3 regions of the Streptomyces sp. NPDC059875 genome follow, and region 1 is predicted to be linked to each of the others. Evidence: predicted binding sites of a transcription regulator. Region 1 holds the regulator's gene; each other region holds the start of a gene.
What was found. The regulator HrcA, encoded in region 1, represses chaperone genes, less so after heat shock. The targets are predictions, from matches to a motif close to TTNGCACTCNGNNNNNCNGAGTGCNAA.

Region 1 (5,055 bases):
CCGCGCACTCCGCCCAGGTGCCCCGCCCGTCCGTGAGCACGAGCTCCTCCCCCGCGCGCAGTCGCTTCACGGAGACGGCGTGACGGCCCTCGGGGCCGTCGAGGAGGAAGGAGCCGGGGCCGGGAACGGCCTCGACGACGAAGACGGGTGCGGTCATGAGGCGCTCCTGTGGGCCTGCGCGGTCAGTGCGGTGTCGAGTTCGGCGGCCAGCACCTCGACCAGCTGCCCCGCCGGGAGTTCGCGGGCCAGCCGGTGCCCCTGGCCCGCCCACAGGGCCATGCCCTGGGCGTCGCCGGCGGTGGCGGCGGCCTTGCGCAGGGGGGCGGTGAGGTGGTGGATCTCGGGGTAGGCGGCGGGGGCGTACGGCCCGTGCTCACGCATGAAGCGGTTGACGAGCCCGCGCGCCGGACGTCCGGAGAAGGCCCGGGTGAGCTCGGTGCGGACGAAGAGGGGGTTGGTCATGGCCTGCTTGTGCAGGGCGTGCGCGCCCGATTCGGGGCACACGAGGAACGCGGTGCCGAGCTGGGCGGCGTCGGCCCCGGCGGCGAGGACGGCGGCTATCTGCGCGCCGCGCATGATCCCGCCGGTCGCGACGATCGGCAGCTGTACGGTCTCCCGGACCTGCGTGACGAGCGTGAGGAGCCCGTTCCCCGCGACGGCGGCGTCCGGGTCGTCGCGGTGCGTTCCCTGGTGCCCGCCGGCCTCGACGCCCTGGACGCAGACCGCGTCGGCCCCGGCCCACTGCGCGGCCTGGGCCTCCTCGGGCGAGGTGACGGTGACGATCGTGTACGTACCGACGCGGGCGAAGGCGTCGAACGTGTCACGGCCGGGGCAGCCGAAGGTGAAGGAGACGACGGGGACCGGGTCGTCCAGGAGGATCGCGAGCTTGGCGTCGTAGGCGTCGTCGCGCCCGCTGTCGGCGTCGCCGAGCTGCGTCTCGTACCAGGTGGCCTCACCGGCGAGCTGGTGCCGGTACACCTCGACGGCGGCGGGGTCCGCGGGCTGTCCGCTCTGCGGCATGAAGAGGTTGACGCCGAAGGGCTGCCCGGTCAGCCCGCGCACCTGCTTGATCTCCTGGTAAAGACCGCCGGCGGTCTTGTACCCCCCGGCGAGAAACCCGAGCCCGCCGGCCTCGCACACGGCACCGACGAGTTGCGGACAGGATGCGCCACCCGCCATGGGGGCCTGCACGATCGGGTAACGGGAGAGATCGTTCAGCGCGGTGGACATGCAGGCATCGTGCCATACGGAAGGGCGGCACCCGCCTCCGCGGATGCCGCCCTTCCAGGCACGACGTCGGCCTTACCGACCGTTGAACGCGTCCTTCAAACACGAGAACAGGCCCTGCTGCCCCGGCTGACTGCGCTCACCCGGGGGCAACCCCCGGACCCCCGGCAATCACGTACCTACCGACCGTTGAACGCATCCTTCAGGCGCGAGAACAGCCCCTGCTGACCCGGCTGACTGTGCACACCCGGGGGCAACCCCCGGACCCCCGGCAATCACGTGCCTACCGACCGTTGAACGCATCCTTCAGGCGCGAGAACAGCCCCTGCTGACCCGGCTGGAACTGACCCGTCGGCCGCTCCTCGCCCCGCAGCTTCGCCAGTTCGCGCAGCAGCCGCTCCTGCTCGGGGTCGAGCTTCGACGGGGTCGTCACCTCGACGTGCACGATCAGGTCGCCGCGGCCGCCGCCCCGCAGGTGCGTGATGCCGCGACCGTGCAGCGGGATCGACTGGCCGGACTGCGTGCCCGGTCGGATGTCGACCTCCTCGAGCCCGTCGAGCGTCTGCAGCGGCACCTTCGTGCCCAGCGCGCCCGCCGTCATCGGGATGGTGACCGTGCAGTGCAGGTCGTCGCCCCGGCGCTGGAAGGTCTCGTGCGGGATCTCGTGGATCTCGACGTACAGGTCACCGGCGGGGCCGCCGCCCGGCCCGACCTCACCCTCGCCCGCGAGCTGGATGCGCGTGCCGTTGTCGACACCGGCCGGAATCTTCACGGTCAGCGTCCGGCGCGAGCGGACCCGCCCGTCGCCCGCGCACTCGGGGCACGGGGTCGGGACGACGGTGCCGAAGCCCTGGCACTGGGGGCAGGGGCGGGAGGTCATGACCTGGCCCAGGAAGGACCGGGTGACCTGCGAGACCTCACCGCGGCCGCGACACATGTCACAGGTCTGCGCGGAGGTCCCCGGCGCGGCACCCTCACCCGAACACGTCGTACAGACGACGGCCGTGTCGACCTGGATGTCCTTGGTCGTGCCGAAGGCCGCCTCGTTGAGGTCGATCTCCAGCCGGATCATGGCGTCCTGGCCGCGGCGGGTGCGCGAGCGCGGTCCGCGCTGCGACGCCGTGCCGAAGAACGCGTCCATGATGTCCGAGAAGTTCCCGAAGCCGCCCTGGCCGAAGCCCCCGGCTCCACCGCCGCCACCGGACGCGGACAGCGGGTCGCCGCCGAGGTCGTAGACCTGCTTCTTCTGCGGGTCCGACAACACCTCGTAGGCGGCGTTGATCTCCTTGAAGCGCTCCTGCGTCTTCGGATCGGGATTCACATCCGGGTGCAGCTCGCGTGCGAGCCGCCGGAATGCCTTCTTGATCTCGTCCTGGGACGCGTCGCGGCGTACGCCGAGTACGGCGTAGTAGTCCGTGGCCACTTACGACTCCGCCAGGATCTGTCCGACGTAACGTGCCACTGCGCGTACCGCTCCCATCGTTCCGGGGTAGTCCATGCGGGTCGGTCCGACCACGCCGAGTTTGGCGACTGCCTCGTCGCCCGAACCGTAGCCGACCGCGACGACGGACGTGGAGGTGAGCCCTTCATGGGCGTTCTCGTGCCCGATCCGTACGGTCATGCCCGAGTCCTTGGCCTCGCCGAGCAGCTTGAGGAGCACGACCTGCTCCTCCAGCGCCTCGAGCACCGGCCTGATCGTGAGGGGGAAGTCATGGCCGAAGCGGGTGAGATTGGCGGTGCCGCCGATCATCAAGCGCTCCTCGTGCTCCTCCACCAGGGTTTCGAGCAGGGTCGCGAGCACCGTCGACACCGTGCCGCGGTCCTCCGTCTCCTCGAACGACTCCGGAAGATCCTGCACCAGCTGCGGCACGTCCGCGAAACGGCGACCGACGACGCGGCTGTTGAGCCGGGCCCGCAGGTCCGCGAGCGAGGTCTCGCCGAACGGCGCCGGGCAGTCGATCATCCGCTGCTCGACCCGGCCCGTGTCCGTGATCAGCACGAGCATCAGCCGGGCGGGGGCGAGCGAGAGCAGCTCCACGTGCCGGACCGTCGAGCGGGTCAGCGACGGGTACTGCACGACGGCGACCTGACGGGTCAGCTGCGCGAGCAGCCGGACCGTGCGGCCGACGACGTCGTCGAGGTCGACCGCGCCGTCGAGGAAGTTGTGGATCGCGCGCCGCTCGGGCGTCGACAGCGGCTTGACGCCGGCGAGCTTGTCGACGAAGAGCCGGTAGCCCTTGTCCGTCGGGATGCGTCCGGCGCTGGTGTGGGGCTGGGCGATGTAGCCCTCGTCCTCCAGGACGGCCATGTCGTTGCGCACGGTGGCGGGCGAGACGCCGAGCTTGTGGCGCTCCGTGAGCGCCTTGGAGCCGACCGGCTCCTCCGTCCCGACATAGTCCTGGACGATGGCGCGTAGCACCTCGAGTCTGCGTTCGCTGAGCATCGCGCACACCTCCAGCTGTCGTATCGGTTTGCTCCGCTTTTGGCACTCGCCCTGCTCGAGTGCCAGGAATCCCCCGGCCAGTGTACGGCGGCGGGCATCGCTCCTGGCAAGGAGGCCGCGTCGGAGGTCACGTCGGAGGTCACGTCGGAGTCCGTCGTCGGAGGTCGTCGTCGGAGTCCGTGTCGTTGCGGATAGCGTCGCGGTATGGACGTCGGTTGGGAAGAGTTCGGCTGGGAGCGGCTCGCGGACGGGGTGGGGCGGCGGCGGCTGCCCGGCTGGGACGCCACGGTGGGCCTGGTGCTGGGCGAGAAGGCGGTTCTGCTGTACGACACGGGCTCCACGATCCGTGAGGGGGCCGAGCTGCGGGGCCAGGTCCAGGCGCTCACGGGCGGCAGGAGAGTGACGCACATCGCACTGAGCCACCCGCACTTCGATCATGTGATGGGCACGGCGGCGTTCGCGGGGGCGGAGGTGTACGGCGCGGTGGGCGTCGACGAGCTGATGCGTCGGGAGGCGAGCTCGCTGATGGTGGACGCGGTACGGCAGGGGGTGGACGCGTTCGCGGCGGCGGAGGCGGCCGACGCGCTGGTGGCGCCCCACCACTCGGTGTCGGGTGAGTGGACGCTGGACCTGGGCGGCCGGCAGGTGCTGCTGGCGAACGTGGGCCCGGGCCACACGGCGCACGATCTCGCGCTGCTGGTGCCGGGTGCGACCGAGGTGGTCTTCTGCGGGGATCTGGTGGAGGAGTCGGGGGAGCCGCAGGCGGGCCCGGACGCGATTCCGTCGCGCTGGCCGGACGCGCTGGACCGTCTCGTCGGTCTGGGCGGGGAGGAGGCGGTGTACGTACCGGGGCACGGAGCGGTCGTGGACGTGGCGTTCGTACGACGTCAACGGGATGAACTGGCACGCCGCTTCTCCGTCGCATAACGTCGCGCAAATGCGCAGCTACAACCCGGACCTGACGCCCCCTTGGAAGCGATCCGCCCCGGTGCCGGAGGTGCCGGCGGAGGTGGACCTCGTGGTGGAGGAGGTCTCGACGGGCTTCTGCGGGGCGGTGATCCGCTGCGAGGCGGGGACGGTGACGCTGGAGGACCGCTTCGGCAAGCACCGGGTGTTCCCGATGGAGCCGCGGGGCTTCCTCCTGGAGGGCCGGGTGGTCACCCTGACCCGCCCTTCGGTCTCTCCGTCCCGCCCCACCCGCACGGCCTCCGGCTCGATCGCGGTCCCGGGCGCGCGGGCGCGGGTGGCGCGTGCGGGCCGGATCTACGTGGAGGGCCGCCACGACGCCGAGCTGGTGGAACGGGTCTGGGGCGACGACCTGCGCATCGAGGGCGTGGTGGTGGAGTACCTGGAGGGCATCGACGACCTCCCGGCGATCGTCGCGG
Region 2 (5,055 bases), on a different contig from region 1:
GTCTGCCGGGGCAACAGCTTCCCGTGGTGAGTGAGGTACAGCGGCTGTAACCGACCCATCGACTCCACCCCCACGATCCCGTTCCCCTCAGCCTTCCCCCGCCCCCGGCCCCCGAAGCGTTCCGCCCCGCACCCTCCCGTACATCACCATGTCCCGGCGCTCCCCGCCCACTTCCTGCCAGGACCGCAGCACCCCCTCCCGTACGAAGCCCGCCCGCTCCGCCGTCCGGGCCGAGGCATCGTTCCAGGGTTCGACGAGCAACTGGAGGCGCGGGATGCCCAGTTCACCCAGTGCCCACGCGCTCACCGCCGTCAGCGCCGCCCCGGCCGCGCCCTCGCCGCGGCAGGACGGGGCGATCCAGTAGCCGAGGGTCGCGCGGCCCTCGGTGAGGTCGCGGAGCCAGAGGCCGATCATGCCCACCGGCCGCGCGTCGCGGCGCCGGACGATGACGAAGGGGTAGCCGGCAGCGGTCTCGGAGCGGGTCCACTGGCGGCGGACGAACGCCTCGCCCTCCGCCTCCGAGTACACCGGCGGGACGGTGGTGATCAGCGGGATGTACGGGTCCGTCGACGCCTCCTCCACGAGGGGCAGGTCGGCCCGCTCCCAGCGGCGCAGTTCAAAGGCCCCGGCCGCCAGCCGGGGAACGATCAGGCTCACATCGTGCGAAGGTACTCGGCCAGCCGGTCGTACTCCTCCTTCACCCCGTCCTCCATCCCGGTGGCCAGCGCCTGGTCCCGGATCTCCGTCGACGGCCAGAGCGACGTACTTGTCAGGGCCGTGCCGCCGTCCGGGGTGTCGTCGAAGGTGAGGGTCACATGGACCGGCGGACCCGGCATCAGCTCGAAGGTCTCCGTGTAGACCAACCGCTCGCCCGGGACGATCTCCTCGTACGCCCCCGAGAACACGATCTCCTGTCCGTCCGGCGCCTGCTGGCCCCAGCGCCAGGCGCCGCCGATCCGGAGATCGATGTCGCAGACCGTCGTGGTCAGGGCGGCGACCCCGTACCACCGGCGGACGTGCTCGGGCTTCGTCCACGCCTCCCAGACGCGGGCGGGCGGGGCGTCGAAGGTTCGGGTGATGACCAGCTCGCGGTCGGTCGGTGTCGTCAGCAGCGTGATCATGGATCGCTCCCGCCTCTGGGGACTCTCTTCCCAGCATCACCCCGAACGCCCGAGGGCGGCACCCCCAGCAGGGAGTGCCGCCCTCGTCGTACAACCAGGATCTACCGAGCCGTGGCTCAGAAGTCCATGTCACCGCCCGGCATGCCGCCCGGAGCGGCCGCGGAGGCCTTCTCCGGCTTGTCGGCGATGACGGCCTCGGTGGTCAGGAACAGCGCGGCGATCGAGGCCGCGTTCTGCAGGGCGGAGCGCGTCACCTTCGCCGGGTCGATGATGCCCTCGGCGATGAGGTCCACGTACTCGTTGGTCGCGGCGTTCAGGCCGTGGCCGACGGGCAGGTTGCGGACCTTCTCCGCCACGACGCCGCCCTCGAGGCCGGCGTTGACGGCGATCTGCTTCAGCGGGGCCTCGAGGGCCAGCTTCACGATCGCGGCACCGGTGGCCTCGTCGCCCGACAGGTCGAGCTCGAGCTTCTCGAAGACCGAGGAGGCCTGGAGCAGGGCCACGCCACCACCGGCGACGATGCCCTCCTCGACGGCCGCCTTCGCGTTGCGAACGGCGTCCTCGATGCGGTGCTTGCGCTCCTTGAGCTCGACCTCGGTCGCGGCGCCGGCCTTGATGACCGCAACACCGCCGGCGAGCTTCGCCAGGCGCTCCTGCAGCTTCTCGCGGTCGTAGTCGCTGTCCGAGTTCTCGATCTCGGCACGGATCTGGTTGACGCGACCGGCAACCTGGTCGCTCTCGCCGGAGCCGTCGACGATCGTGGTCTCGTCCTTGGTGATGACGACCTTGCGGGCGCGGCCCAGCAGGTCCAGGCCGGCGTTCTCGAGCTTGAGGCCGACCTCCTCGGAGATGACCGTGCCGCCCGTGAGGATGGCGATGTCGTTCAGCATGGCCTTGCGGCGGTCGCCGAAGCCCGGAGCCTTGACCGCGACGGACTTGAAGGTGCCGCGGATCTTGTTGACGACCAGGGTCGACAGGGCCTCGCCCTCGACGTCCTCGGCGATGATCAGCAGCGGCTTGCCCGACTGCATGACCTTCTCCAGGAGCGGGAGCAGGTCCTTCACGGAGGAGATCTTGGAGTTGACGATCAGGATGTACGGGTCGTCCAGGGACGCCTCCATACGCTCCATGTCGGTGGCGAAGTACGCCGAGATGTAGCCCTTGTCGAAGCGCATACCCTCGGTGAGCTCCAGCTCCAGACCGAAGGTCTGGGACTCCTCGACGGTGATGACGCCTTCCTTGCCGACCTTGTCCATCGCCTCGGCGATGAGCTCGCCGATCTGGGTGTCGGCGGCGGAGATGGAGGCCGTGGAAGCGATCTGCTCCTTGGTCTCGACATCCTTCGCCTGCTCGAGCAGGGCGCCCGAGACGGCCTCGACGGCCTTCTCGATGCCGCGCTTGAGGGCCATCGGGTTGGCGCCGGCGGCCACGTTGCGCAGGCCCTCGCGGACGAGCGCCTGGGCGAGGACGGTCGCGGTGGTCGTACCGTCACCGGCGACGTCGTCCGTCTTCTTGGCGACTTCCTTGACCAGCTCGGCGCCGATCTTCTCGTACGGGTCCTCGAGCTCGATCTCCTTGGCGATGGACACACCATCGTTGGTGATCGTGGGGGCGCCCCACTTCTTCTCGAGGACGACGTTCCGGCCCTTGGGGCCAAGGGTGACCTTGACGGCGTCGGCGAGCTGGTTCATCCCGCGCTCGAGACCGCGCCGTGCCTCCTCGTCGAACGCGATGATCTTGGCCATGTGAAGTGGTCCTCCCGGACATGGGGTGGATAACGCTCCAGGACCGCGCCGACGCCCGCGACGGACGGCCTGCGTACCCGATGGTTCCTTGCCCCACCTGGCCGCGGACCTCGTCTGCCCGATCCTCGTAAGCACTCTCACCTTCAGAGTGCTAACGCCAATGATTAGCACTCGGCCCATGCGAGTGCAAGCGACTCCCACAGATCGGAAGGGGCCCACGGGGGGACTCCGGACACGCACGAGGGGTCCGCATCCTGGTCAGGATGCGGACCCCTCGGCGTGAGTGCGTACGTGGTGGCCGATCGCGCCGTGCTCAGACGGCGAGCTTGACCATGTCCGCCTGCGGACCCTTCTGGCCCTGCGAGATCTCGAACTCGACCCGCTGACCCTCTTCAAGGGTGCGGTAACCGTCCATCTGGATCGCGCTGTAGTGGACGAATACATCCGCACCACCGTCGACCGCGATGAAGCCGTAGCCCTTCTCCGCGTTGAACCACTTGACGGTGCCCTGAGCCATGCCTAACTCCCCTATTACTGGCCCTTGCGCGGGACCGCACTTCGCGGACCCGGGTCAGACCCTGCGCCGGAACGCGTCGACCGCGGCTGAATGTATCTGCCCAACTGCCCTCTGCAACAGGTCAATCGGACGAGAATTCTGGGCACGCCGTAAAGGAGAATTGAGGAGAATTCACTGAATTCCGGGGCAAGTCGGGCCCGGCAAAGTGCGCAGAAGGTACACAACACTCGAACACTTTGGCTGCATCTTGTCGGGTGCGGACGCATTCTCATATGCGTCTGGCACAAGCAGCGGAGAGGAGCCGGGGGGACTTCCCCAACTCTACCGCGCTCAACCATGCAGAATTGCCCCCTCCGCTTACTCGCGGAGGGGGCAATTCAGATGACCGTGGGTAACTCGAAGCGGTCCGTGTGGTTCAGCAGCCGCCGGCGACGGCCGGGATGATCGAGACTCCGGCGCCGTCCGGCGTCGCCGTCTCCAGACCCTGCTCGAAACGGACGTCGTCGTCGTTGACGTACACGTTCACGAAGCGGCGCAGCTTGCCCTGGTCGTCCAGGACGCGGGCGGCGATGCCGGTGTGGTTCTTCTCCAGGTCGGCGATGACCTCGGACAGGGTCGCGCCCTCCGCCGGGACCTCGGCCTGGCCGCCCGTGTAGGTACGGAGGATCGTGGGGATACGGACCTTGACGCTCATGTGGTGCTGCCTTCCGTAACGAGGGGGGTCAGTGGGCCAGGCCGGCGTCGCGGAACGCGTCCAGGCTCGGCTTGATGGTGGCGGTCGCCTGCGAGGTGTCTGCCACCGCGTCCAGGGTCTTGAGGCCGTCACCGGTGTTGAGCACGACCGTGGTGAGGCTCGGGTCGATGAGACCGGCCTCGATCAGCTTCTTCGTCACGCCGACCGTCACGCCGCCCGCCGTCTCGGCGAAGATGCCCTCGGTACGGGCCAGGATCTTGATCGCCTCGACGACCTGCTCGTCGTCGACGTCCTCCACCGCACCGCCCGTGCGGCGCGCGATGTCGAGGACGTACGGGCCGTCGGCCGGGTTGCCGATCGCGAGGGACTTGGCGATGGTGTTCGGCTTCTGGGGCCGTACGACGTCGTGGCCGGCCTTGAAGGCCGTCGACACCGGGGAGCAGCCCTCGGCCTGGGCGCCGAAGATCTTGTACGGCTTGTCCTCGACGAGACCGAGCTTGATGAGCTCCTGCAGACCCTTGTCGATCTTGGTGAGCTGCGAGCCGGAGGCGATCGGGATCACGAGCTGGTCGGGCAGGACCCAGCCCAGCTGCTCGCAGATCTCGTACGCGAGCGTCTTCGAACCCTCGCCGTAGTACGGGCGCAGGTTGACGTTGACGAAGCCCCAGCCCTCGCCGAGCGGGTCGCCGATGAGCTCGGAGCAGAAGCGGTTGACGTCGTCGTAGTTGCCCTCGATGCCGACGAGTTCACCGCCGTAGACGGCGGCCATGACGACCTTGCCCTGCTCCAGGTCGTGCGGGATGAACACGCAGGAGCGGAAGCCGGCGCGGGCGGCCGCGGCGCCGACGGCGCCGGCCAGGTTGCCGGTGGAGGAGCAGGACAGGGTGGTGAAGCCGAAGGCGCGGGCGGCCTCGAGGGCCTGGGCGACGACGCGGTCCTTGAAGGAGTGCGTCGGGTTGCCGGAGTCGTCCTTGACGT
Region 3 (5,055 bases), on a different contig from region 1:
CGTCATGACATTCGTACAGATAATCGACTGCAAGACCAGCCGGTTCGACGATCTGAACCGGCTCATGGACAAGTGGGTCGAACAGACCAAGGGCAAGCGGACGGCCACCCACAGTGTCATCGGCAAGGACCGCTCCGACTCGGACCATCTCGTGGAGATCGTCGAGTTCCCCTCCTACGAGGTGGCGATGACGAATTCGCAGCTCCCCGAGACGGATCGCATCTTCCGGGAGATGGTCGCGCTCTGTGACGAGATGCCGACGTTCACGGACCTGGACATCGTGCGGGACATCCAGCTGTACAAGGCCAACGCCCGCCGGTTCTTCGAGCTGATCAGCTCGAAGGGGGAGCTTCCGCCGCTCGACGAGGTCCTCGCCGAGGGCTATCACGACCACGATCCGACCAACGAGCAGGACGTCATCGGCATGGACGCGGTACGCCGCGAGGCGGAGATGTGGAGGGGCGGGTTCGACTTCGACGTCACCGTGAACGATCAGATCGCCGAGGGCGACCGGGTGTGCACGCGGTGGACCTGGGTGGGCACGCACACCGGCGATTTCATGGGGCTCCCGGCCACCGGCATGAAGGTCTCCATGAGCGGGACGACCATCCACCAGTTCCGCCAGGACGGCAAGATCGCCGAGGGATGGTGGCAGTACGACATGCTCGGGCTCATGGGGCAGCTCGGCGCCGTCGAGGCGTAGGACTCCCGGAGGCTCCGTAGAGACACCGAGGCCCGGTGTCCCCGCGACGGGGACACCGGGCCTCAGTGGTCAGTCAGGTGCCTCAGTGGGAGTGGCCGTGACCGTGGCCGTGGCCCGCGTCCGCCGGCTCCTCTTCCTTCTTCTCCACCACGAGGGTCTCGGTGGTGAGGAGGAGGGAGGCGATCGAGGCGGCGTTCTCCAGCGCGGAGCGCGTGACCTTCACCGGGTCGATGACGCCGGCCTTGACCAGGTCGCCGTACTCGCCGGTGGCGGCGTTGAAGCCCTGGCCCTTGTCGAGCTCGGCGACCTTCGAGGTGATGACGTAGCCCTCGAGGCCGGCGTTCTCGGCGATCCAGCGCAGCGGCTCGACGGCGGCGCGGCGGACGACCGCGACACCCGTGGCCTCGTCGCCGGTCTTGTCGAGGTTGCCCTCGAGGACCTTGACGGCGTGGACCAGAGCGGAGCCACCACCGGAGACGATGCCCTCCTCGACCGCGGCGCGGGTCGCGGAGATGGCGTCCTCCAGACGGTGCTTCTTCTCCTTCAGCTCCACCTCGGTGGCGGCGCCGACCTTGATCACGCACACGCCGCCGGCCAGCTTCGCGAGGCGCTCCTGGAGCTTCTCGCGGTCCCAGTCGGAGTCGGTGGACTCGATCTCGGCCTTGATCTGGTTGACGCGGCCCGCGACGTCCTCGGAGTTGCCGCCACCGTCGACGATGGTGGTGTCGTCCTTGGTGATGGTCACGCGGCGGGCGGTGCCCAGCACGTCCAGACCGGCCTGGTCGAGTTTGAGGCCGACCTCCTCGGCGATGACGGTGGCACCGGTGAGGGTGGCCATGTCGCCGAGCATCGCCTTGCGGCGGTCGCCGAAGCCGGGGGCCTTGACGGCAACGGCGTTGAAGGTGCCACGGATCTTGTTGACGACCAGGGTCGACAGGGCCTCGCCCTCGACGTCCTCGGCGATGATCAGCAGCGGCTTGGAGGAGCCGGCCTGGATGACCTTCTCGAGGAGCGGCAGCAGGTCCTGGATCGAGGAGATCTTGCCCTGGTGGATCAGGATGTACGGGTCGTCGAGGACGGCCTCCATACGCTCCTGGTCGGTCACCATGTACGGGGACAGGTAGCCCTTGTCGAAGGCCATGCCCTCGGTGAAGTCGAGCTCCAGGCCGAAGGTGTTGGACTCCTCGACGGTGATGACACCGTCCTTGCCGACCTTGTCCATCGCCTCGGCGATGAGCTCGCCGACCTGCTGGTCCTGCGCGGAGAGCGCGGCCACGGCGGCGATGTCGGACTTGTCCTCGATCGGACGGGCGGTCGCGAGCAGCTCGTCGGAGACGGCCTTGACCGCGGCGTCGATGCCCTTCTTCAGGGCGGCCGGGGAGGCGCCGGCGGCGACGTTCTTCAGGCCCTCGCGGACGAGCGCCTGGGCGAGCACGGTGGCGGTGGTGGTGCCGTCACCCGCGATGTCGTTGGTCTTGGTCGCCACCTCCTTCACCAGCTGGGCACCGAGGTTCTCGTACGGGTCCTCGATCTCGACCTCGCGGGCGATCGTGACACCGTCGTTGGTGATGGTGGGGGCGCCGAACTTCTTGTCGATGACGACGTTGCGACCCTTGGGGCCGATCGTCACCTTCACCGTGTCGGCAAGCTTGTTGACGCCGCGCTCAAGGGCGCGACGGGCGTCCTCGTCGAACTTCAGGATCTTCGCCATGGGAGCGATTCAGCCCTCTCGGAATTCGTGGTGTAACTGGTGAAACGAACTGCGCCCCGGACGCCCGGTGCGGGGTCAGGGGCGCAGCTCAAAGCATCAACTTCGGTACTTCGGTGAATTACTTCTCGACGATCGCGAGCACGTCGCGAGCCGAGAGGACGAGGTACTCCTCGCCGTTGTACTTCACCTCGGTGCCGCCGTACTTGCTGTACAGCACGATGTCGCCGGTCTTCACGTCGAGCGGCAGGCGCTCGCCGTTCTCGAAGCGGCCCGGGCCCACGGCGAGGACGACGCCCTCCTGGGGCTTCTCCTTCGCAGTGTCCGGGATGACCAGGCCAGAGGCCGTGGTCTGCTCGGCGTCGAGCGGCTGGACCACGATGCGGTCCTCGAGCGGCTTGATGGCAACCTTGGAGCTGGCGGTCGTCACGATCCGACCTCCCCCTTCGGAGATCTCACGGGGTTAACTGTCTGAGGTGGCGACCAGGTGGATCCGTCGTCGCGGGTGCCGGACCTGCCCGTCGCTGTGTTGGCACTCTCCAGTGGGGAGTGCCAGAGCCGAGACTATGACCGCGATTAGCACTCGGTCAAGCGGAGTGCCAATTCAGTGCGGTGTGGCGGTTCGGCGCCGGTACGAGAACGGCGCCGCGGACCGGATCGTTCCGGCCCCTGAGGTCCCTCAGGGGCCCGAGGTCCTTCAGGTCACCCAGCTCCCGCAGCTCCCCCGCCGCCTTCCGCCCCAGACGTTCGATCGGATCCACCGACGACGCACACCCCGACACCCCCAGGAGCACGCCGGCGAGCGCGAGGCCGGCCGCCGGCCGGCGCGCCCGGGTCACACGTAGTCCTCGAGCTTCGCGACCGCGTACCCCTTGGCCGTGATCGTCTTCATCACCCGCCGGATCATGTCCGGCATCGAGCCCTTCCAGTCCTTCTTGCCCCGGAAATGCGTGAGCACGATGTCGCCGGGGTGCAGGTCCCGGTCCCACTCGCGCCACTCCATCCGGTCGGGGAACGCCTCGGAGGCCCAGAGCGGCACCGCCTTGACCCCGCACGCCTTCGCCGCGCGCAGCGTGGACTCGTTGTAGTTGCCGTAGGGCGGGCGGAAGAGCGGCGGCCGCTTCCCGTACCGCTTCTCGATGGTGTCCTGCATCCCGCAGATCTCCCGCTTCTGCGCGGCATACGAAAGCCCGGGCATGTAGCGGTGGTTGAGGGTGTGGTTGTGCAGGGAGACGCCGGCGTCCTGCATCCTCCTGAAGTAGCCGTAGTCCTCCTTGACGAGGTAGTCGCTCAGGAAGGCGCTGTACGGGATCTGCAGCTCGGTCATCATCCGGATCAGCTCCGGGTCCTTCTCCGCGCCGTCGTCGATCGTCAGGAAGACGACCTTCTCCTTGGTCGGCACGGTGGTGAAGACGGGCGGCAGGCCCTCGCCGTCGGTCTCGAACCCCTTGCGGGTGGTGATCTTCGGCTTCACGGCGGGCGGGGCCGGAGCCTCCAGCGGGGGCCGGTCGAGGCCCCACTTCTTGGCGGCGAGCACACGGGCGGCCCGCTGCTTGCGGACCTTCTCGACGTAGGCGGTGAGGGCGCCGGAGGCACCCTGCGCCTTGGGCTGTCCGGCGGCGGGGCTCGCGGGCCCCTTGTCCGGGCCCTCCGCCTTCTCCGAGGGGCCCGCACAGGCGGACCCGAGGGCGGCGACGAGCAGGACCGCGCCCACCGAGCGCCGCATGCGAACCGCACGCTTCGAGCACATTTCTTCCGTTTGTCGTACTAGCTGCATGGCGCCGCATCCTGTCAGCGCCGGGCCCCGCACGGCCGTCGACACGGCCGTCGACACCGTCGCCGGGCGCCCACCATCCCCCGGCTGGCCCACAATGGGACGGATGACCGACCTCGCCGCCTTCACCGCCCTGCTCACCCCCGAGGGCCAGACCCTGCTCGCCGCCCTGCGCGACTACGACCCCGCCCAGGAACTGGCGGTCGCCTCACGGCTGCGCCGCGACCACCCCGCCGAACTGGTCTCGGCCGCCCTCGGTCAGGCCCGGCTGCGCCAGCGCGCGGTGGCGAAGTTCGGCGCCGAGGACGCGCACCGGATGTACTTCACGCCCAACGGCGTCGAGCAGTCGACCCGGGCGACGGTCGGGGCCTACCGCGCGGAGCGCTTCCGGGCGCTCGGCGTGCGCGGCGTGGCCGATCTGTGCGGCGGGATCGGCGGGGACGCGATCGCGTTCGCGCGGGCCGGGATCTCCGTCCTGGCCGTGGACCGCGACCCGCTGACGGCCGAGGTCGCCCGCGCCAACGCCACCACGCTCGGGCTCGCCGACCTGATCGAGGTGCGGTGCGCGGACGTGACCGAGATCGACACGAGCCCGTACGACGCCGTCTTCGTGGACCCGGCGCGGCGCGGGGGGAGGGGCAGGATCTTCGACCCGGAGGCGTACTCCCCGCCGCTCTCCTGGGCGGTCGAGGCCGCCCGCAAGGCCCCGCACGCGGCGCTGAAGATCGCCCCCGGCATCCCGCACGAGGCGGTCCCGGAGGAGGCGGAGGCCGAGTGGATCTCGGACGGCGGGGACGTGAAGGAGGCCGTCCTGTGGTTCGGCACCGCCCCCGGCGAACGCCGCGCCACCCTCCTGCCCTCCGGTGCGAG

Region 2: the regulator HrcA is predicted to act here: its motif matches at 3,031-3,057, upstream of groL (chaperonin GroEL).
Region 3: the regulator HrcA is predicted to act here: its motif matches at 2,988-3,014, upstream of groES (co-chaperone GroES).

What each region holds. Positions count from the first base shown of each region.
Region 1 is NZ_JBHWJZ010000053.1:26,242-31,296, forward strand. It holds gene ACFV9D_RS36480 (16S rRNA (uracil(1498)-N(3))-methyltransferase) at 1-157, opposite strand, end outside; gene ACFV9D_RS36485 (nitronate monooxygenase) at 154-1,230, opposite strand; gene dnaJ (molecular chaperone DnaJ) at 1,511-2,650, opposite strand; gene hrcA (heat-inducible transcriptional repressor HrcA) at 2,651-3,670, opposite strand; gene ACFV9D_RS36500 (MBL fold metallo-hydrolase) at 3,875-4,597, shown strand; gene ACFV9D_RS36505 (DUF3097 domain-containing protein) at 4,608-5,055, shown strand, end outside.
Region 2 is NZ_JBHWJZ010000008.1:143,043-148,097, reverse strand. It holds gene ACFV9D_RS12760 (hypothetical protein) at 1-59, opposite strand, end outside; gene ACFV9D_RS12755 (GNAT family N-acetyltransferase) at 88-657, opposite strand; gene ACFV9D_RS12750 (SRPBCC family protein) at 654-1,121, opposite strand; gene groL (chaperonin GroEL) at 1,238-2,866, opposite strand; gene ACFV9D_RS12740 (cold-shock protein) at 3,180-3,383, opposite strand; gene ACFV9D_RS12735 (MoaD/ThiS family protein) at 3,799-4,077, opposite strand; gene thrC (threonine synthase) at 4,106-5,055, opposite strand, start outside.
Region 3 is NZ_JBHWJZ010000009.1:167,687-172,741, reverse strand. It holds gene ACFV9D_RS14475 (ester cyclase) at 5-703, shown strand; gene groL (chaperonin GroEL) at 786-2,414, opposite strand; gene groES (co-chaperone GroES) at 2,533-2,841, opposite strand; gene ACFV9D_RS14460 (polysaccharide deacetylase family protein) at 3,247-4,137, opposite strand; gene ACFV9D_RS14455 (SAM-dependent methyltransferase) at 4,292-5,055, shown strand, end outside.